3 regions of the Erwinia pyrifoliae DSM 12163 genome follow, and region 3 is predicted to be linked to each of the others. Evidence: predicted binding sites of a transcription regulator. Region 3 holds the regulator's gene; each other region holds the start of a gene.
The links. The regulator Fur, encoded in region 3, represses iron uptake genes when iron is present. The targets are predictions, from matches to a motif close to ATAATAATGAGAACNACTATCAA.
Positions count from the first base shown of each region.

Region 1 (6,792 bases), 810 kb from region 3:
ACAGCGCCCGCTTCGGCGAAATTGAACAGCGCGGCGTGGCGCTGACGCGCAAAGGGCGTGAGCTGTACGATCGCCTGCTGGCTGAAGCAGCGAAACAGAAGTTTACCGACAACGCCAGCTACCAGCAGCACCTGCGCACTGTGTTTGCCGACTTCCCCGATGATGCAGACGAGCTGCGCCGTGAGCAGCTCGCCTGGTATCGCTACCGACGCAATCCTCTCATGGCCGCAGCACCGGGGCAGGATTTGGAAAGTCTGATTGCCAGCGGCGCGGTAGTGGCAGAACCCATTACCTATGAGGATTTTCTCCCGGTCAGCGCCGCCGGGATTTTCCAGTCTAACCTCGGCGGGGATCGCCATAATGCCAGCAGCGGCCATGCCAGCCAGGCCGAGTTCGAACAGGCGCTCGGCGCCCCGGTGATGGACGCGTTCAGCCTGTATCAGCAGTGCCAGCAGGAATCGCTCGACCGCCTCCAGCTGGACGTTTAACGGGTAAAAAGCGCGCTTTTTTATGCGTTTTATGATCGGTCGAGGAGGGTTCCGTCCATATCGACAGCAATCATTTTCATCATCAATCCAGCCCTGGGTAAAAAAGTAACAACGGTTCCTGTTATCACCGGGAAAAAGCAGCGCTAAAGAGGGGGCATTCCAGGCGATAAGTTCCCCTTTTCTGCTGTGGCATTTTATGCGGCCTGAACTCACTGCCGGCGTATACATCACCTTTTTCGCTAAATCTGGAAATGTCACTTACGCTTTATGTTCTGGATATTGATACAAAGGAGCATTTCATGAGTACTGAGTTAAGTAAAAAACCGCAGCCTGATGCAGCAGAGCATAATGCTTTCTTCCCCTCGCCTTATTCACTGGACCAGTTCACCAGCCGCGTATCCGATCTGTCAGGGGCTGATTATCCGACCCCTTACCGTGGTAACAAAAAGATTCTGGTGATAGCCGCAGATGAGCGCTATCTCCCGGTCAGCGGCGGCAAGCTGTTCTCAACCGGTAATCATCCGGTTGAAACCTTGCTGCCTATGTATCATCTGCATAAAGCCGGATTTAAGTTTGATATCGCCACGCTTTCCGGCGAAATGGTTAAATTTGAACACTGGGCGATGCCGGTAGATGATAAAGCGATAACCGGATTATTTGATGACTACCTGGCGGGTTTCCGTCAGCCGCTCAAACTGTCTGACGTGGTGAAAAACCTCGACGCGGACAGTGATTATGCCGGCGTATTTATCCCGGGTGGACATGGCGCTTTAATCGGCCTGCCGGAAAGTGAAGACGTTGCCGCCGCGATCCGCTGGACCCTGGATCAGGATAAATATCTGATTTCACTCTGTCATGGGCCAGCCGCCTTTCTGTCCGTCAGCAAGGGGGATAACCCGTTAAAAGGCTATTCCGTGTGTGCCTTCCCTGACAGCGCTGATAAGCAGACGCCGGATATCGGCTATATGCCTGGTCACCTTAGCTGGTTCTTCGGTGAGCGGCTGAAAGAGATGGGCCTGACCCTGGTGAATGACGATATTTCCGGTGCTGTGCATCAGGACCGCAACGTATTAACCGGAGACAGTCCTTTCGCCGCCAATGCGCTGGGTAAACTGGCCGCCAGTGCGCTGCTGAAGGCGTTTAGCTAACCGCTAAATGCCTCCGCTGGCAGTAAAAGTGCGAATCCGGGTTGGCCACTTCATTCAGGAATTAACCCTTTCCGCCCTGGAATGAGGGGTACAGGGTCATGCCACCATCGACAAAAAGGGTTTGCCCGGTCATGTACGCGGATTGTTCGGAGGCCAGCCAGGCGGCAACATTGGCAACAATCTCTGGTTCGGCGACATATTTCATCGGGATCAGCGCCTCTAACTCCAGACGAAGCGCCTCATCGCCCATTTTTTCCTGGTTCATCGGGGTATTGATTGCGCCAGGGCCGATGGCATTAACCCGAATGCCTTTTTCCGCGTATTCCAAGGCCAGGGATTGAGTGAGCATTCTGACGCCGCCTTTGCTGGCGGCATAGCTGACAAATGTCGGCCAGGGAATAATCTCATGTACGGAAGAGATATTGATGATATTGCCCTTGATGTTGTTTTCGATAAAGTAATTCAGCGCAGCGCGGGCGGTAAGAAAATAGCTGGTGAGATTGACGTCAATCACCTTGCGCCAGTCGTCCAGGGTGATTTTGTGCGCCGGGCTTTGGATCTCAATGCCGGCATTATTAACCAGCAAATCCAGCTGGCTGAAATTTTCAATCGCAGTATGAACGAAGTGATGAGCGGTGTCTTCATCACTGATATCACCACCAAATATGATGGCTTTGCCTGAGTTCAGGGCGTTCAACTTATCGGCTAATTCCTGCGCTTCTTCCTTGTTTGAATGATAATTAATGACGACATTCATACCTTCTTCGACCAGACGAGTGACAAGTGCAGCGCCAATCCCTCTGGAGGAACCTGTTACCGCAGCCACTTTTCCCTGAAGATCTGTATACATATTTTCCCCAAGTACATTTTTTAACCAAAATGAAACATCACCAGCATAACAGCCATTTCTTTTGAAATTGCCGGATAATGCGATATCCATCATTGGCAGAAGCCGCCACGCGCTCGGTGAAGACCAGACAGACGATGGCACTCACGGCTGTTATTCCCTGTAAGACACAGAATGTCCTTAAAAAAAGCTAGCAACAGATCTTTATATACGCAAGCTAACGGCAGCGGCAGGTTGAGGTTTTTCTGAAAATGGCACGCTCAGGAGCCAGGTGTGGCGGGGGATGGATGCAGTGCCGCATGGTCAGGAAAGGGGTTCCGTTTCCTGACCAGCGGATAAATACGTTGTTAGCGAGTTTATCCGTTATTCGCAATCGTCCGACAGCCTGATCAGCGCCGCCTGATGAACCGCTGCATTATCTGAAGCAAATACCGCGACGCCTTTGACGCGCTGCCCTTTTTTCACCGTGCCCTTGGTCAGTTTTTCATCAACCGTGTCCAGTTTAAATTCCTGGTGATCCGGGGCAATCGCTCGCAGACAAAGTTTTGCTAAATCGACATATTTATCGGACAAGTTTGCGACCACCACTGCAAAGGTTTTGGTATAGGTATCTTTGCCGCCAGCCGATATGGATCCTTTAGATTGTTCTGTCGAGTACACGGCAGCGTTGTCAGGCACTGTGGCATTAGCGGAAAAGCAAAAACCGGCCATCGCAACAGATGCAGCCATAATAATCAGCTTCATTTTAACTCCCTTATTTAGGTTTGAAATTTTAATTAATCTACCTGGTCAAGGCAAAGTGGCGAAACAGTCCTGTCCTGGCAAGCTAAACCAGCGATAAGTATAGACAGTGTTTACTATTTCATTGCGCGCGTCAGCAGCCCCGCCGGATGGGTGCAGTCACTGCCGGGCTGATGAGTGGAGGGGGAAAAGACGCCGATCTCTATTCTCCTGTATTAAAAATAAATAAGGTCACGGCTTGAAATGCGACATAAAAAAAGATAATAATTCTCATTTACATATCGGAATCGATCACATTCAGGTTGCGCGTGCCTGTCTGCTCTGAATCCATCCGCGAAATAAGACGATAGCCTAATCTTTGTAAGGGAATAAAAATGAGAATGCCTTTTAGCCTCAAGCGTTCTGTACTGCTCTGTGGCATAGCACTTTCCACACCGGGTATGACCTGGGCCGCAGATACGCTGGTGGTGACCGCTAAACCGGAAGAAACCTCCAGCACGCCGACGGCAGGCTATACCGCGAAGATCAGCAGCGGGGCGACCAAGACCGATCGTCCATTGATCACTACCGGGCAGTCAGTTTCCGTGGTGACCCGTCAGCAGATGGAAGATCAGGGGGCGATGGACGTCAACCAGGCGCTGAACTATACCGCCGGTGCCTTTACTAACTTTGCTGGCGCGGCAACACGTTTTGATACGGTTTCGCTGCGTGGATTCCACGGCGGTGATGTCGACAACATATTTCTTGATGGCCTGCGCCTGATGAGCGATCCGGGCAGCCACAATGTTTTGCAGGTCGATCCGTGGTTTCTCGACAGGATCGACGTGATCAAAGGCCCTTCTTCTGCACTTTATGGCCAGACCGTACCGGGTGGTCTGGTGATGGAAAGCTCTAAACGCCCGCAGTTTACCCCGGAAGGCCATTTCCGCCTCACGGGCGGTAGCAATAGCACTAACGGTGCCGCGTTTGATTATACCAATGCGATTAACGATCAATGGGCGTTTCGCCTGACCGGTATCACCCGTAGCAGCCATACTCAGTACGATCACACCCGCGAAGAAAAATACGCCATTTCCCCGTCGCTGCTGTGGCAGCCGGATGAAGATACGTCACTGCTGCTGCGTGCCTACCTGCAAAAAGAGCCTTCAGGTGGCTACCATGGTGCGGTACCGGGCGACGGCAGCATTACCGCGCACAACGGCAGAAAGCTGAGCACCGGTTTTTATGACGGCGACAGCGCGCTGGATCAATACAAGCGCCGGCAGCAGATCTACAGCGCGCAGTTCTCCCATCGCTTTAACGATACCTGGGCGTTTCGCTCTAACGCCAGCTATTCGCACTCTAATGTCGATCTTGACCAGGTGTATCAGATCGGCTGGAACCCTGCTAACTCCGATCTATTGAATCGGTACTACTCAGGATCGCGATCTTCTCTAAATGCATTTGCTATCGATAACCAGCTGGAGGCGGATTTCGCCACCGCTGAGGTCGCTCATAAAGTGGTACTGGGAGCTGAATATCATCAGTACAAGAATGACCTGAGCGATGCAGGCGGTTCAGCCAGCCAGCTCAATGCCCTCACCGGCCAGTCGGTAGGCAGCCATGACAACTTCACCTTCTATAAGTCGCAGCGCCGTTACTATCAGACCGGGGTTTATCTGCAGGATGAAATGACGTGGAATAAATGGCATCTGGATCTCTCCGGCCGCTACGATCGCCTCGTTTCCCAGACTGATAACATTGATAAAGAGACTAAATTCCGCCGTCAGGACGACCATATCGGCGGTCGTGCGGCCCTGCTGTATGCGTTTGACAACGGTATTTCCCCCTATGTCAGCTATAGCCAGGCGATTACACCGCAGTCTCTTCCAGGTGAAGACGGCAATGTGCTGAAACCCACCACCTCTGAACAGTATGAGGCCGGGGTGAAATATCAGCCTGTGGGCACTTCCGACCTCTATTCTGTTGCCGTCTACGATTTGACACAGAAAGATGTCGGTAACCGTGTTGTTGTCGGTGCTTATTACAAGCCCGCCGGGAAAGTGCATTCACAGGGTCTGGAACTGGAAGCCCACAACCAGCTGACGCCGCGACTCAGCACCATTGCTACCTACACGTTGAACCACGTACGTTATAAGGATTCCATCGATGGCAATGATGGCCACACCCCTTTCATCACGCCAAACTCGATGGCTTCAGCCTGGGCGAAATACCAGTTTGACTACGGGGTGAGCGTGGGTGCCGGAGTGCGTTATATCGGCAAGCAGTGGGCGGATAACGAAAACACCACGCGGCTGGCATCGGTGACGCTATTGGATGCTTCAGTGCGTGCCGATCTGGGGGCGTGGAACAGCAGCCTGAAAGGGGCCTTTGTGCAGGTGAATGCCAATAACCTGACCGGTCGCGACTATGTTTCTGCCTGTTACGGCACCGGGTACTGCTACTGGGGGGCTGAACGTACGGTGATGGCCACCGTGGGTTACGATTTCTGACCCGCGATGTTTACTCGCTAAAAAGCACGGTCGCTTAAGCGGCCGTGCTTTTTTTATCCTGAAGAAGTAGGCCGTTAGCGCCAGCGGGCGATCGGGTTGACCAGGGTTCCGGCAAACTTCAGGTTTTCAGCCGGATCGGACAGGTTAATCATCTGCTGGTTGTTGGCCAATTGCAGACGGTTAAGGCAGGAGCGGGTGAACTCTGGCGCGAACATATCGTAGCGGGAAAACTTGCTGGCCAGATGCGGATGGGCCTGCTGATATTCCTTCACGCAGCGCGCGACCGCCTGCCAGAACTGTTCTTCCGGCAGCGTGCCGGACTGGTGCAGAATGGCGCTAATAAAGCGGAAAATGCAGTCGAAGACGTCGGTAAAGACTGACAACAGCTTGAGGTTTTCCGGCACGTCCACCGCCAGGCGCTGCACTTTTTCCGGCAGCACGGCATCCGGGTTCATTACCGCAATTTCCTCGCCGATGTCTTTCATATAGGCGCTTACCGGTACATTATTCTCCAGCAGCAGGATCAGGTTTTCGCCGTGCGGCATAAACACCAGATCGTGCTGGTAGAAGCAGTGCAGCAGCGGGCTGAGGTAGCAGCTCAGATAGCGGTCCACCCAGCGTTCAGCGGCCAGCCCGGAATCGGCGATCAGCGCCGGCAGCAGGGCTTTCTGGTGATGATCAACGTGCAGGAATGAGGCCATGGTCATCAGGCGCTGGCCGGGTTTCAGCGCTGCAACCGGATTGTCGCGCCACAGCGCGGCAAACATTTTCTTGTAAGCGGAATCCCCCTTGATGGCTTTTTCATAGTGCCGGTTATGGTAACCCACTGCCGCCACCTCGCGCAGAATGCGAAAATCGCAGCGCTGTAGCCACTCATCCCCGGCAACCAAATCTTGCAGCCATTCATTAATCGCCGGGGTGGTCGCCATATAGTAAGGAGAAAGGCCGCGCATAAAGCCCATATTCAGCACCGATAGTGCCGTTTTGACATAGCGCTTGCCGGGATGACTGCGGTTGAAGAAGGTACGGATAGACTGCTGTGCCTGATATTGGTCGTCACCGATAGCAAGCCAGAC
Region 1 is NC_017390.1:3,534,077-3,540,868, reverse strand. Features, by position in the region: gene hglS (2-oxoadipate dioxygenase/decarboxylase HglS) at 1-488, shown strand, start outside; gene hchA (glyoxalase III HchA) at 788-1,636, shown strand; gene EPYR_RS16170 (glucose 1-dehydrogenase) at 1,698-2,486, opposite strand; gene EPYR_RS16165 (DUF4354 family protein) at 2,847-3,227, opposite strand; gene EPYR_RS16160 (TonB-dependent siderophore receptor) at 3,599-5,716, shown strand; gene EPYR_RS16155 (GNAT family N-acetyltransferase) at 5,791-6,792, opposite strand, start outside.
Region 1: the regulator Fur is predicted to act here: its motif matches at 3,482-3,504, upstream of EPYR_RS16160 (TonB-dependent siderophore receptor).

Region 2 (6,792 bases), 700 kb from region 3:
CTGCGGCAGTGGTGTGGTGGTGTTGCTAAGCAGTGACTTTATATCCGTCCAGCTGGCGAGTGCCACCCCTAACGCCGGGGGGCGTGGTGAGCTGGCGCTTAGCTCGAACAACATCCCGATCCAACTCTGTTCAACCTCTAACTGCAGCACCGAATTAACAATAGGCGGCGCAGCTACCACCTACAGCCAGACCCAGTTGATAAACCTCGCCAATTTGCTGGGGGGATTCGTCTTCCCGATCCCGTTTTATATTCGAACCCTGCCTAACGCGGTAGTGCCGGCGGGTACCTATACCGGCCAGCTGTCGGTACTGTTTACTTACCGTATTTGTACCGGCATCGGCCTGTTCGGTATCTGCTTACTGGGCCAACAACAAACCGGCACTTTCACCGTACCCATTACCGTCACCATCACCATTACCAACGACTGCACCACCATTACCGCCCCGGCGATTAACTTTGGCAGTGCGCCTCTGGTCGGCAGCTTCCTGCCGGTAAATCAGTCAATCAGCGTGGTCTGTACCGTAGGCAGCACCTATACCGTGGGGTTAAACAATGGGTTACACGCCACAGGTAACCAGCGTTATATGGCAAGCGGCAGTAACCTGCTGGCCTACCAAATCTATCAGGGCAGCGGCAGCACCTACTGGGGCAGTATCGGCACCGCTCGCGTGTCCAGTTCGGCATCCAACTCAATTAGCAGCGATCAGCTAACGCGCACCTTTAACTATAACGCGCTGATCCTGACCAGCCAGAATACGCCGGTAGCGGGTTCCTACAGCGATACGGTGACGGTTGATTTGTCCTTTTAACTCAATGCCTGGGCAAAGCTATCACTTTATATCGCCGCCCAGGCTGGGTTTATCTCTGACGCAGCAGTTTAAAAGCCCTCCACGCAAACATTCATATTTCTTTATATCTTATCGCATTTGGCAACATCACATTTTCATATTATTTTCAATGGAATAGAATAAAAATGGCGCTATTACTGGACGCATCACCTCAGTCTGCCAGGCTTAGAAAGGTAAAAGAAATTGTTCATAAACAGCTGGAGGAACCATGACGGACCAATATAAAATGCAGAATCCCCTTACTCAGTATCCAGCAACTGACTTCCCCAAACAGCACCAGCCTGCACCCGGCGTTCAGGCTGAAATGCGTCCGGTACCGGACTGCGGTGAAAAGACTTATCGCGGTAGCGGACGCTTGCAGGATCGTAAAGCGCTGGTAACCGGGGCTGACTCAGGTATCGGCCGGGCGGCGGCGATTGCCTATGCACGAGAAGGCGCAGATGTCGCCCTCTCCTATCTGCCAGACGAGCAGCAGGATGCGGAAGAAGTAGCAAAACTGGTCGAGCAGGCCGGGCGTAAAGCCGTGCTGTTGCCGGGTGATATCAGTAACGAAGCCTTCAGTAAAAAGCTGGTGGCAGATGCCCACAAAGCGCTGGGCGGGTTGGATATTCTGGCCCTGGTCGCCGGGAAACAGGTTGCGGTAGAAGATATTGCCGACCTGAGCAGCGAGCAGTTCCGCAAAACCTATGAAACCAACGTATTTGCCCTGCACTGGATGACCCAGGCGGCGATCCCCCTTTTGCCTGCCGGTGCCAACATCATTACCACATCATCGATTCAGGCTTACCAACCCAGCCCTAACCTGCTGGATTATGCCTCCACCAAGGCGGCTATTCTTACCTACACCCGGGCGTTGGCAAAACAGGTTGCGGAAAAAGGCATCCGTGCAAACTGCGTAGCACCGGGTCCCATCTGGACGCCGTTGCAGATATGCGGTGGACAGCCTGAGGACGCTATTCCGACATTCGGTCAGCAGACGCCGCTGAAACGTGCAGGTCAACCGGCAGAGCTGGCTGGCGTGTATGTTTATCTGGCTTCTCAGGAGTCCAGCTATGTCACCGCCGAGGTTCACGGCGTGACGGGCGGTAATCACCTGGGCTAAGCAGCGCTGACTTTAAGGCGGGCAGAAAACCACCCGCATCCCCATAGAACCGGTGCTGACCCTATGTTCAGCACCGGTTCTATGGGGATGAAAACAGAGGGTGCCAACGTACCACAGCGGGTAGCGCTCGCTCCCCGCTATGACTCATTTCCGGCCAGCTGCTTAACGCCGCTGGTCATATCCTCCGGTCATCCAACACGCGCAACCCATCCCTAGCTGCGGCAGCGATCGCCGACGCCTGGCTTGGGGTACGGCCATTATCAGTATCATCCTCACAGGCCAACGGCCCGCAGGCTCTGGCAAACATAGTGCATCGTCAAATGGCCGCCTGCATGATTTTGTTATTTTATTGTTACAAATATGTGTTTTTTAGCGTATCAAAAAGTGACCATCATCACATTAAAACCTCCTCTGGCAGGCTAAAACGGTGAAAAACACAAGGAAAAATTAATGTCCTCTCATACAAGCCACCCCGCCTCAACTCAAAGCGGAGCCAGACGTATCTTCAACGTTACCAGCGGTAACTTCCTCGAAATGTATGATTTTATGGTATTTGGCTATTACGCCACTGCCATTGCCAAAACCTTTTTTCCCGGTGATGACCCCTTCGCCTCATTGATGCTGACGCTAATGACCTTTGGTGCCGGCTTTCTGATGCGTCCGCTGGGGGCCATTATCCTTGGCTCTTACATCGACAGGCACGGACGGCGCAAAGGCCTGTTACTGACCCTCGGATTGATGGCGCTTGGCACATTGTCCATCGCGCTCACGCCCGGTTACAACACGCTCGGTATGGCGGCACCGATTATGATCTTGTTGGGTCGCCTGTTACAGGGTTTCTCGGCCGGGGTCGAGTTGGGCGGCGTGTCAGTATATCTGTCAGAGATTGCGCCGAAGGGGAAGAAAGGTTTCTACGTTAGCTGGCAGTCCGCCAGCCAGCAGATTGCGGTTATCTTTGCCGCACTGCTCGGTCTGATGCTGAACCACCTGCTGGATAAAGGTGAAGTGACCGACTGGGGCTGGCGCATCCCGTTCGTCGTTGGCTGTATGATTGTGCCATTTCTGTTCTGGATCCGCCGCATGCTGGAAGAGACGGAAGCGTTCAGCCAGCGCAAGCACCATCCGTCCATGCGCCAGATTGTTCACTCGGTCGCTCGCAACTGGGCGCTGGTTCTGGCCGGCATGCTGATGGTGGTCACCACCACCGTGATGTTCTATATGATCACCGCCTACACGCCGACCTTTGGAAAAACCGTGCTGATGATCGGCGATAAACAGAGCTTCCTGGTGACCTTGTGCGTAGGCGTCTCTAACCTGTTCTGGTTGCCGGTAATGGGTTCACTGTCCGATCGTTTTGGCCGCCGTCCGCTGCTGTTGCTGTTTACCGTGCTGATGATCGCTACAGCATGGCCGGTACTGCACTGGCTGGTCGGCTCGCCGAGCCTGGCGCACCTGCTGGAGGCCGAACTGTGGCTCTCTTTCCTGTACGGCAGTTACAACGGGGCGATGGTGGTCTACCTGGCAGAGGTGATGCCGGCAGAAGTGCGCGCTACCGGATTCTCGCTGGCTTACAGTCTGGCGACGGCACTGTTTGGCGGCTTCACCCCGGCAGTATGCAGCTATCTGATCCATATTACGGGGGATAACGCGATGCCGGGCGTGTGGCTCTCTTTCGCCGCCGTATGCGGCCTGATGGGTACGCTGATTATTAAGCGGCTGGTGAAGCAGTATCAGGCGCGTCGTCTGATTGAGCCGGCGATTCAGCTATAACGATCAAGGGCGGACCCGTGGTCCGCCCTTGATCGCTGAAGCACCCGCCGCCAGCTTATTTCCCGGCGGCTTCCATGCCCATCAAACCAATCTTCAAATATCCGGCCTGGCGCAGTTTATCCATTACGTTCATTAGCGTTTCATACTCCACCGACTTATCAGCCTGGAAGAAAATGGTGGTGTCTTTCTTGCCTTCGGTTTGCTGTATCAGGGTATCGATCAGCGTCTCTTCGCTTACCGCATCATTGCCAATAAACAGCTGCTTGTCGGCTTTAATCGACAGGTAAACCGGTTTTTCCGGGCGCGGCTGCGGCGCACTGGTAGAAGCAGGCAGATCGACACGCACATCAACGGTAGCCAGCGGCGCGGCGACCATAAAGATAATCAGTAGCACCAGCATCACGTCGATAAACGGCGTCACGTTGATTTCGTGCATTTCACCGTTGCTATCAAGCTCTTCGTCTAAACGCATTGCCATAATGATTAACCTACTCGCAGCTTCTGAGCTGGCTGAACGCGATGAGCACCTTCGCTGGAAGCCAGATCCAGATCGCGGCTCTGTAGCAGCAGAACCTGAGCGGCAACATCGCCCAGTGAGGCTTTGTAGCTACCGATCGCGCGGGCAAATACGTTGTAGATAACCACCGCAGGAATGGCCGCAACCAGACCAATAGCGGTGGCCAGCAGCGCTTCGGCAATACCGGGAGCGACAACGGCCAGATTCGTCGTCTGGGTTTGGGCAATACCGATAAAGCTATTCATAATGCCCCATACGGTGCCGAACAGGCCAACGAAGGGCGCTATCGAACCGATGGTGGCGAGGAAACCGTTACCGCGCCCCGGGTGACGGCCAATGGCCGCCACCCGGCGCTCAAGGCGGAAAGCGGTGCGCTCTTTAATGCCGTTGTTGTCATCAGAACCGGCGGAAAGCTCCAGCTCGTTTTCCGCTTCTTTAATCAGCAGGATGCTCAGGCTCTGGCTCTGAAAATCACCGCCGATCTGCGATGCTTCATCCAGCGAACGCGCATCAGCCAGCAAGAGCTGCTCGCGCTTAAGACGCTTGCGCGCGCTGCGTAATTCGATACTTTTGCTGAAAAAAATCGCCCAGGTGGCAACCGATGCCAACAGAAGCCCAATCATCACCGCTTTTACCACGATGTCTGCATGCTGGTACATGCCCCAGACGGAGAGATCCATCTGCATCAAATCATTTGTCACGCTGCGTCTCCAAGGTCCTATTGCTGACCCAAAAAAATCCAGTGCGAATGATATCAAAACAGCCGGGAATTGATAGTGTGTCTCATTACTATTTACCTTAAACAGGACGTTTTTTACACTTTTTGCCCCTCGCGATCGCGCCGGCAAGCAGAGTGAATTTTTATCACTTATCCCCCGGCTTAATTTCGTCGTGACGGCTGGCGTGTTAACGTTGAACCAGGGCAGCAAACCACACAGGACTTCCATGACCAGCAAAAAGAAAATTGAAACGGCGCTCATCGGTGCCGGACGCGGTAAACGTTATACACAAGGATCGGTTAACCCGGTTATCCAACGGGCTTCCTCACTGGTATTTGACAGCGTAGCCGACAAGAAACGTGCGGCTGCCGGGCGGGCAGACGGCGAACTGTTCTACGGCCGCCGTGGTACCCTGACCCACTTTTCGTTGCAGGAAGCGATGACTGAACTGGAAGGCGGGGCGGGCTGCGCGCTTTATCCCTGTGGGGCAGCGGCGGTTGCCAATGCCATTCTCGCCTTTGTGTCAGCCGGAGATAACGTGCTGATGAGCGGCGGCGTGTATGAACCCACCCAGGACTTCTGCACGAAAATTCTCAGCAAGATGAATGTGACCACCACCTGGTTTGATAGCGGCTCAGGGTGCGATATTGCCGAAAAAGTGCAGCCGAACACGCGGGTGATTTTCCTTGAGTCTCCGTCTTCGATCACCATGGAAGTGCAGGATGTGCCTGCCATCGTCGCGGCCGTGCGCAGCAAAGCGCCCGAAGCGATCATTATGATGGATAACACCTGGGGGGCAGGAATTCTGTTCCGTGCACTGGATTTCGGTATCGATATTTCGATTCAGGCCGGGACAAAGTATCTGATCGGCCACTCCGATGCGATGATCGGCACCGCAGTAGCCAACGCGCGCTGTTGGCCACAGCTGCGGGAAAATTCCTATCTGATGGGCCAAATGGTCGATGCCGATACCGCTTATATGACCAGCCGTGGCCTGCGCACCCTGGCGGTACGTCTGCGCCAGCACGAGCAGAGTGCCCTTCGCGTGGCGCAGTGGCTGGCAGCCCGCCCCGAAGTGGCCGTGGTCAACCATCCGGCCTTACCGCAGTGCAAAGGCCACGCGTTCTGGCTGCGTGACTTTACCGGCAGCAGCGGCCTGTTCTCGTTTGTCTTAACGGAAAAACTCAGCGATATGCAGCTGGCGCACTATCTCGATCATTTTAGCCATTTTAGCATGGCTTACTCCTGGGGAGGCTATGAGTCGCTGATCCTTGCCAGTCAGCCAGAAGAACTGGCGGCAATTCGCCCCGGCAGCGTGATTGATTTTAGCGGAACGCTGGTGCGTTTACATATCGGACTGGAAAACGTGGAGGATTTGATTGACGATTTACGCGCGGGTTTCGAACGTCTGCGTCAATAATGCATTAACATCTCATCAGAACGCGACAACCTTACCGTCACCGGGCCTTTGATCAAAGCTTTTGCGCGCAATGACGTTAGAATAGGCAAGCTTAGGGGCGATACTGCCGCAAAAACCGGGATCGAAGCGACTGGATAAACGGGATAACTAATGGATGTACTTTACGAAATCGTCAAGGCGCTATGGCATCAGGACTTTGCCGCACTGGCCAACCCGAAGGTGATTTGGCTGGTTTACGGGGTGATGTTTCTGACGTTGCTGTTGGAAAATGGTCTGCTTCCGGCGGCCTTTTTACCGGGCGATAGCCTGCTGCTGCTAGCCGGGGCAATGGTCGCCAAAGGGGTAATGAACTTTATCCCCACCATGATTATCCTGACCGTGGCGGCCAGTCTGGGCTGTTGGCTGGGCTATTTA
Region 2 is NC_017390.1:3,429,570-3,436,361, forward strand. Features, by position in the region: gene EPYR_RS15685 (Csu type fimbrial protein) at 1-811, shown strand, start outside; gene EPYR_RS15690 (SDR family oxidoreductase) at 1,059-1,952, shown strand; gene tcuC (MFS transporter) at 2,403-3,722, shown strand; gene exbD (TonB system transport protein ExbD) at 3,778-4,200, opposite strand; gene exbB (tol-pal system-associated acyl-CoA thioesterase) at 4,206-4,940, opposite strand; gene metC (cystathionine beta-lyase) at 5,185-6,378, shown strand; gene EPYR_RS15715 (DedA family protein) at 6,529-6,792, shown strand, end outside.
Region 2: the regulator Fur is predicted to act here: its motif matches at 5,010-5,032, upstream of exbB (tol-pal system-associated acyl-CoA thioesterase).

Region 3 (6,792 bases):
TCTCGCGGTGCTCAGCGCCGAGGAAACTCTCGCAGTAAATTTTGTAGGCATCTTCCGTGCCGGACGGACGCGCAGCAAACCAGCCGTTTTTGGTCATCACTTTCAGACCGCCGATAGCCGCACCGTTCCCCGGAGCCGCCGTCAGGCGGGCGGTGATCGCATCACCCGCCAGCGTGTCGGCGCTGACCATATCCGGTGACAGTTTTGACAAGGCGGCTTTCTGTGCCGAGGTAGCCGGCGCCTGCAGGCGGTTGTAGCTGGGTGCGCCAAAGCGCGCGGCCAGCTCATCATAATGCTGCTGCGGGTTCTTGCCGGTCACGGCGGTGATCTCCGCTGCCAGCAGGCACAGGATGATCCCGTCTTTATCAGTAGACCACGGCGTGCCGTCGAAGCGCAGGAATGAAGCACCGGCACTCTCTTCGCCACCAAAGCCTAAACTGCCGTCAAACAGACCATCGACAAACCATTTGAAACCCACCGGCACTTCCACCAGCTTACGCCCCAGATCGTCCACCACGCGGTCAATCATCGCGCTGGAGACCAGCGTTTTACCAACGGCAACCTCTTTGCCCCACTGCGGGCGATGCTGGAACAGATACTGAATCGCTACCGCAAGATAGTGGTTTGGATTCATCAGGCCAGCTGGCGTGACGATACCGTGGCGGTCATAATCCGGATCGTTGGCAAACGCCAAATCGAACTCATCGCGCAGCGCCAGCAGGCCAGCCATGGCGGATTCCGATGAGCAGTCCATGCGGATCACGCCATCGTGATCCAGATGCATAAAGCGGAAAGTCTGGTCAACGGCATCATTAACGAGGGTCAGGTCAAGCTGGTAAAAATCAGCAATACGCTGCCAGTAAGCGATGCCGGCACCGCCCAGCGGATCGACGCCAATCTTCAACCCGGCTTTCTGAATTGCCGCGATATCAATGATTTGCGCTAAACCTTCGATGTAGGGCTGGATGAGATCTTTTTCCTGCAGATGGCCACTGGCCCACGCCTGAGCCAGCGTCACGCGCTTCACCTCTTTCAGGCCGTCTTTGATCAGCGCGTTGGCGCGGTCTTCCACCACTTTAGTGACGTTGGTATCGGCCGGGCCACCGTTGGGCGGATTATATTTGATCCCGCCATCTTCCGGCGGGTTGTGGGACGGCGTGATAACAATGCCGTCGGCCAGCGGGCCACCGTTTTTATTGTGTTCAAGGATAGCATTTGAGATCGCCGGCGTTGGCGTGTAGCCGTTATCCTGCTGCACGATCGCATCCACACCGTTAGCCGCAAGCACTTCCAGCACCGAGATAATCGCCGGTTCTGACAGCGCATGGGTATCCTTGCCCACGTAACAAGGGCCGGTTACACCGTTCTTTTTGCGCTCTTCTGCAATCGCCTGCGCAATCGCCAGAATATGCGTTTCATTGAAGCTATGACGACCCGCGCTACCGCGATGCCCGGAAGTACCAAATTTTACCGCATGCTCTGCGTTGCCCACTTGAGGCTGCAAGACATAATACTGCGAGGTTAACTGTGCAACATTAATCAAATCGCTCTGCCGGGCGGCTTGCCCGGCACGGGGGTGATTGGCCATTGGCGCTTCTCCCTGACGCTAAAGTTAGAGGGTACCGCAAACTTTCTCAGTCAGTTCCGCCGGGAACTGCATTGACAGCATGATGTGTTCCACCATGCTGCGTTTACGATGGGTATTGGTGTTAGTGATCACCCAGTACGGCGTGCCGGGAACGTGCTGCGGCTTGGTATGGGTACCACTCTCCAGCAGCTTTTGCTGATTACCCGCGAAATAGACGCGGGTACGCCCATGCAGTGAATCTGTCGCTGCACCAAACGCTTTGGCATCCAGACTGTACAAAGTCGATAAAATCAGCATGAAGCGATTTACGGCTCTTTTTTGCCCGGCATACTCATCAGACAACAGTAGCTCGCGCATGACACGCACCGGATTTTGCGAATGCGCTGTAGCTGAAGCGGCAGACGTTCCGGTTGCAGTCGAGGCATCCTGGCCCGCCGTAAACTTCAGCATCCGGCGCAAAATATCCGATGCGCTTTCACCAATATGCTGAGTGTGGCTGGCAATATAACGGTATAGCTCTTCGTCGACTTCTATCGTTTTCATCTTTATCCAATACGGTTATTGCTTAGCTGAACCCGGATGGCCAGAGCCGAACGTGAGCGTCATCGCGCTAACGAGACCTCCAGCCCAACCTGTTTCAACATCAGGACTATAAAGTTAAATACTGCCAGAGTGTAGCGCGAGGCCCGTTTAACGGCAAAAGTCAGAATATGCCGTAAAAAAGTCCATGACCGCCATCTGGTTAACAGCAGAAATTGTGGAATTCATGATACCTTAAGCCTCCGTCTCCACAGTAAGAACTTCGCTATGAATTTGAATTTCCGCGTGCAATCTGAGCAATCTGTGACCAACCCTCTGCCGCTGGTGCTGATCCACGGCCTGTTTGGCAGCATGGATAACCTGGGCGTGCTGGCGCGTGGGTTGAAGGACGATCGCCGTCTGATTCAAATTGATGTGCGCAATCATGGCGGTTCCGACTGGTCGGGCGAGATGAATTATGCGCTGATGGCACAGGATGTCCTTGATACGCTCGACGGCCTGCAGGTCGAACGTTTCGATGTGGTCGGCCATTCGATGGGCGGTAAAATCGCCATGGCGCTGACCGCGCTGGCTCCGGAGCGCCTGGCGGGCATCGTGGCGATCGACATTGCGCCCGTGGCGTACCGCACCCGTCATCATGACCAAATATTCAGCGCCCTGCAGGCAGTGACGGCCGCCGGGCTGACTGGGCGCAGCGATGCCGCCGCGCTGATGCGCGAAAGCATCGCAGACGATGGCGTTATTCAGTTTCTGCTTAAATCGTTCCATCAAGGTGAGTGGCGCTTCAATGTACCGGTGCTTTGGCAATGCTACGATCGCCTTATCGGCTGGCAACCACAGCCTGCCTGGCTCCATCCGGTGCTGTTTATTCGTGGCGAATTGTCGCCTTATCTGGCCGATGAGTATCGTGACGAGCTGCTGGCGCAGTTCCCGCAGGCGCGTGCACATGTGGTCGCCGGTGCCGGGCACTGGGTCCACGCGGAAAAACCTGATGCCGTATTGCGCGCAATACGTCGTTTTTTTGCGCTGTAAAAACAATTATTTCCTGCTGCGGTGAAATGATTGTCGTCACCACTTTTGCTGGGTTATGATGGCGCGCTAACATTTTGCCGCTGCTGATTTTTAGGCGGCAGCACGAGCCTGTTCATCAGAAATCCAGCCTTTCAGTATTACGATTCTATGGCAAAAGAGAACACGGACCGCACAACGCTCGATCTGTTTGCAGATGAACGTCGCCCGGGACGACCCAAAACGAATCCGCTGACGCGAGATCAACAACTGCGTATCAATAAACGCAATCAGCTCAAACGCGATAAAGTGCGCGGGCTGAAGCGTATCGAACTGAAAATGAACTGCGACGCGGTCGAGGTGCTTAATCAGCTGGCTGAAGAACGTAATATGAGTCGCAGCGAACTGATCGAAGAAATGCTGCTTAAGCAGCTGCAACGCCATCAAAGCTGAACAATAGTGGACTTAGCACTCAGCAACAAATGTCGCCATATTACACATTTATCCACTCACGGCAGTCTGATATCATTACCGCTATCTGCTCGTTATACAGCAGTCTCCATATCATTAAGATTCAAGAGGTTATTAAGCTCATGGCACTTGTCGGCATTTTCTTTGGCAGCGACACAGGTAATACAGAAAACATTGCAAAGATGATCCAGAAGCAGCTTGGAAAAGACGTTGCAGAAGTTCATGATATTGCCAAATGCAGCAAAGAAGATCTTGAAGCCTTTGATATTTTGCTGCTGGGCATTCCCACCTGGTACTACGGCGAAGCCCAGTGCGATTGGGATGACTTCTTCCCAACCCTTGCTGAGATCGACTTTAACGGTAAGCTGGTTGCCCTGTTCGGCTGTGGTGACCAGGAAGATTATTCTGAATACTTCTGTGATGCTCTGGGAACCATACGCGATATCATCGAGCCTAACGGTGCGGTGATCGTCGGTCACTGGTCCACCGAAGGTTACACGTACGAAGCCTCAAAAGGTCTCGCGGACGATAATCACTTCCTCGGCCTTGCCATTGATGAAGACAGGCAGCCAGAACTCACCAACCAACGCGTTGATAAGTGGGTAAAACAGATTTTCGATGAACTTCAGCTGAAAGAAATCATTGAGGCCTGAATTCGCAACCCGGTGTGAGAGCCATCCCGCACCAAATCAATGGTTTTAGCGATACAAGTAATAGATAGATGTTTGTACCTTTTACCTGCAAAACGGTACAATAACCCCATCGGTTATCGGCTCTCTAAGCGCCCTTCGCCTCTTTGACCACCACGGTCGGTCAAAGAGCGAACGGATGTGGCAGATCGAAATGTTAACATAGCACCACCCGGGCGCGAAATCCCACGGCTGTTAAGCGTGTTGTTCTTACCTCCAGCTGTGGTTTACGGTTCCCCCTTTAGTTTTCATTTCGACGTATCAGTTCTATACTGACTCTCATTGCGCTTCAGCGTCGACCGATGTTCAGGGCCTTACAGCCACTAAGTGACGAGCAAAGTAACAGGACAAAATCCGCATGACTGACAACAACACCGCATTAAAGAAGGCCGGCCTGAAAGTCACGCTTCCCCGACTGAAAATTCTGGAAGTGCTTCAGGAACCCGAAGGCCATCACGTCAGTGCGGAAGATTTATACAAGCGCCTGATCGATATGGGCGAAGAGATTGGTCTGGCCACGGTTTACCGCGTACTGAACCAGTTCGACGACGCGGGGATCGTTACCCGCCACAACTTTGAAGGCGGAAAGTCCGTTTTCGAATTGACGCAGCAGCACCATCATGATCATCTGATCTGCCTGGACTGTGGCAAAGTGATTGAATTTAGCGACGAATCCATTGAATCCCGTCAGCGTGAAATTGCCACGCGTCACGGCATCAAACTGAGTAACCACAGCCTGTATCTCTATGGCCACTGTGCTCTGGGCGACTGCCGTGAAAATGAGACGCTCCACGACAAATAATTTGCACCTGATACCCTGAATACTGCGCGTTGCAGGAACGTGGCAACGCTCATGGCTTTAAGTCTGACGGGTAAGACGATGGAACGGTGGCCTCTGCGCCACCGTTTTTTTTGCCTGCTACTGAGTATATACCGGCAGCCAGCCACCGTAAGAGAGTATTGAAACCAGCGCATTCATGGCGCCGAACATCAGCACCAGCACCACAGGCAGTATCCCTCCCCTTACCCGCCATGCCGATGTCGCGAAGCGCTGCCGCGCCTGCCAGGCCAGCAGCGCCGGAGTGATCACCGCCCAGACGGTTGCCGCCAGACCGGCATAGCCGATTGCCAGCAGAAAACCATTTGGCCAGATCAGCGCAGCCGTTAAGGGCAGAATAAACGTCAGCACGGTGGTTTTCAGCCGCCCGATCGCCGAATTATCCAGCCTGAACAAGTCGGCAAGATAATCAAAGAAGCCCAGGCTGACACCGAGAAATGAACAGGCGACGGCGAAATTAGAGAAAATATCCAGCAGCAGATTCAGGTTACGGCTCTGTAACACCCCGGACAGGGCCGAGACCAGCACATCAATATTCCCTCCCTGCGCGGCGATCGCCTTAAATTCAGCACGCGGAATATTCCCCATCGTGCCAATAATCCAGACAAAATAGATAACCAACGCCAGCAGCGTACCGTAAACCAGACAGCGGCTGATGCGACCGCCATCTTTGCCATAAAAGCCAATCAGCCCGGCAATATTGCCGTGGTAACCAAAAGAGGCGAGGCAAAATGGCACTACTATCCACAAATAGCGCAGATAGTGACTGTCACCTGCGTTGCTGTCCAATAAATTGGCCGGCTGGATATGCCATAGCAGCCCGCCGAAGATCATCAGAAAAGTGACCACCTTCGCACCAAGAAAAATAAGCGTCATACGGCTCACCACCGCAGTCCCCAGCCAGATAAACAGCGCGACCAGCAGTGCGAATAGCAGCCCGGCCACGCGTGCCGATATCCCGACATTCAGTTGATTCAGACTGTGCTGAATAATTGCACCGCTGGCCGAGATATAGGCGTAGGTCAGAATACCCAACACAAAAATCACCGACAGGCCGTTGAACACATTCCAGCCGCGCCCCAGCAAATCGCGAGTGACGGTATTGAAACTGGCTCCGGCGGGATAGTGCAGGCTGGCTTCAAGATAGAGCAGCCCGGATAGCAGCATGCAAAACCAGGTGACGATCAGCATCATTGATGACCAGAGAAACCAGGCACCGGACATCACCACCGGCAGTGAGAACATGCCGGCACCAATAATGGTGCCGCCGATAATTAAGGTTCCCCACAGCGTGGAGGGTAGAGCAGCAGAAGCAGGTGCAGCCATAGCAGATCCTTAGCTAAAAACAGAATAAAACGCCCTCGCCGGGATATTCCACTGGCTAAACGGCATTAACGCCGCATAGTTTACCTGCAATCACACTATCGAACTAGTACAGTAATTAATTAACAACCATCGTTTCTTGTAAATAGCGCCAGCGCGGTGGATTGCGGGCGCAGTCAATCACCGCTAATGAAATACGAGCGGTGCAATTATCGCCCTGTTGCTGCAGCTCGTGATACTGGATTACCGCCTGCTGGTCAAACTGCGCAATAAGCTGGCACCGTTCAATGGTGATAACGACTCCCTTTCGTTCCCCGGCCAAACGCGCAAACAGC
Region 3 is NC_017390.1:2,725,341-2,732,132, forward strand. Features, by position in the region: gene pgm (phosphoglucomutase (alpha-D-glucose-1,6-bisphosphate-dependent)) at 1-1,588, opposite strand, end outside; gene seqA (replication initiation negative regulator SeqA) at 1,613-2,131, opposite strand; gene ybfF (esterase) at 2,396-3,160, shown strand; gene ybfE (LexA regulated protein) at 3,308-3,589, shown strand; gene fldA (flavodoxin FldA) at 3,730-4,260, shown strand; gene fur (ferric iron uptake transcriptional regulator) at 4,655-5,098, shown strand; gene mtr (tryptophan permease) at 5,216-6,460, opposite strand; gene EPYR_RS12365 (hypothetical protein) at 6,576-6,792, opposite strand, start outside.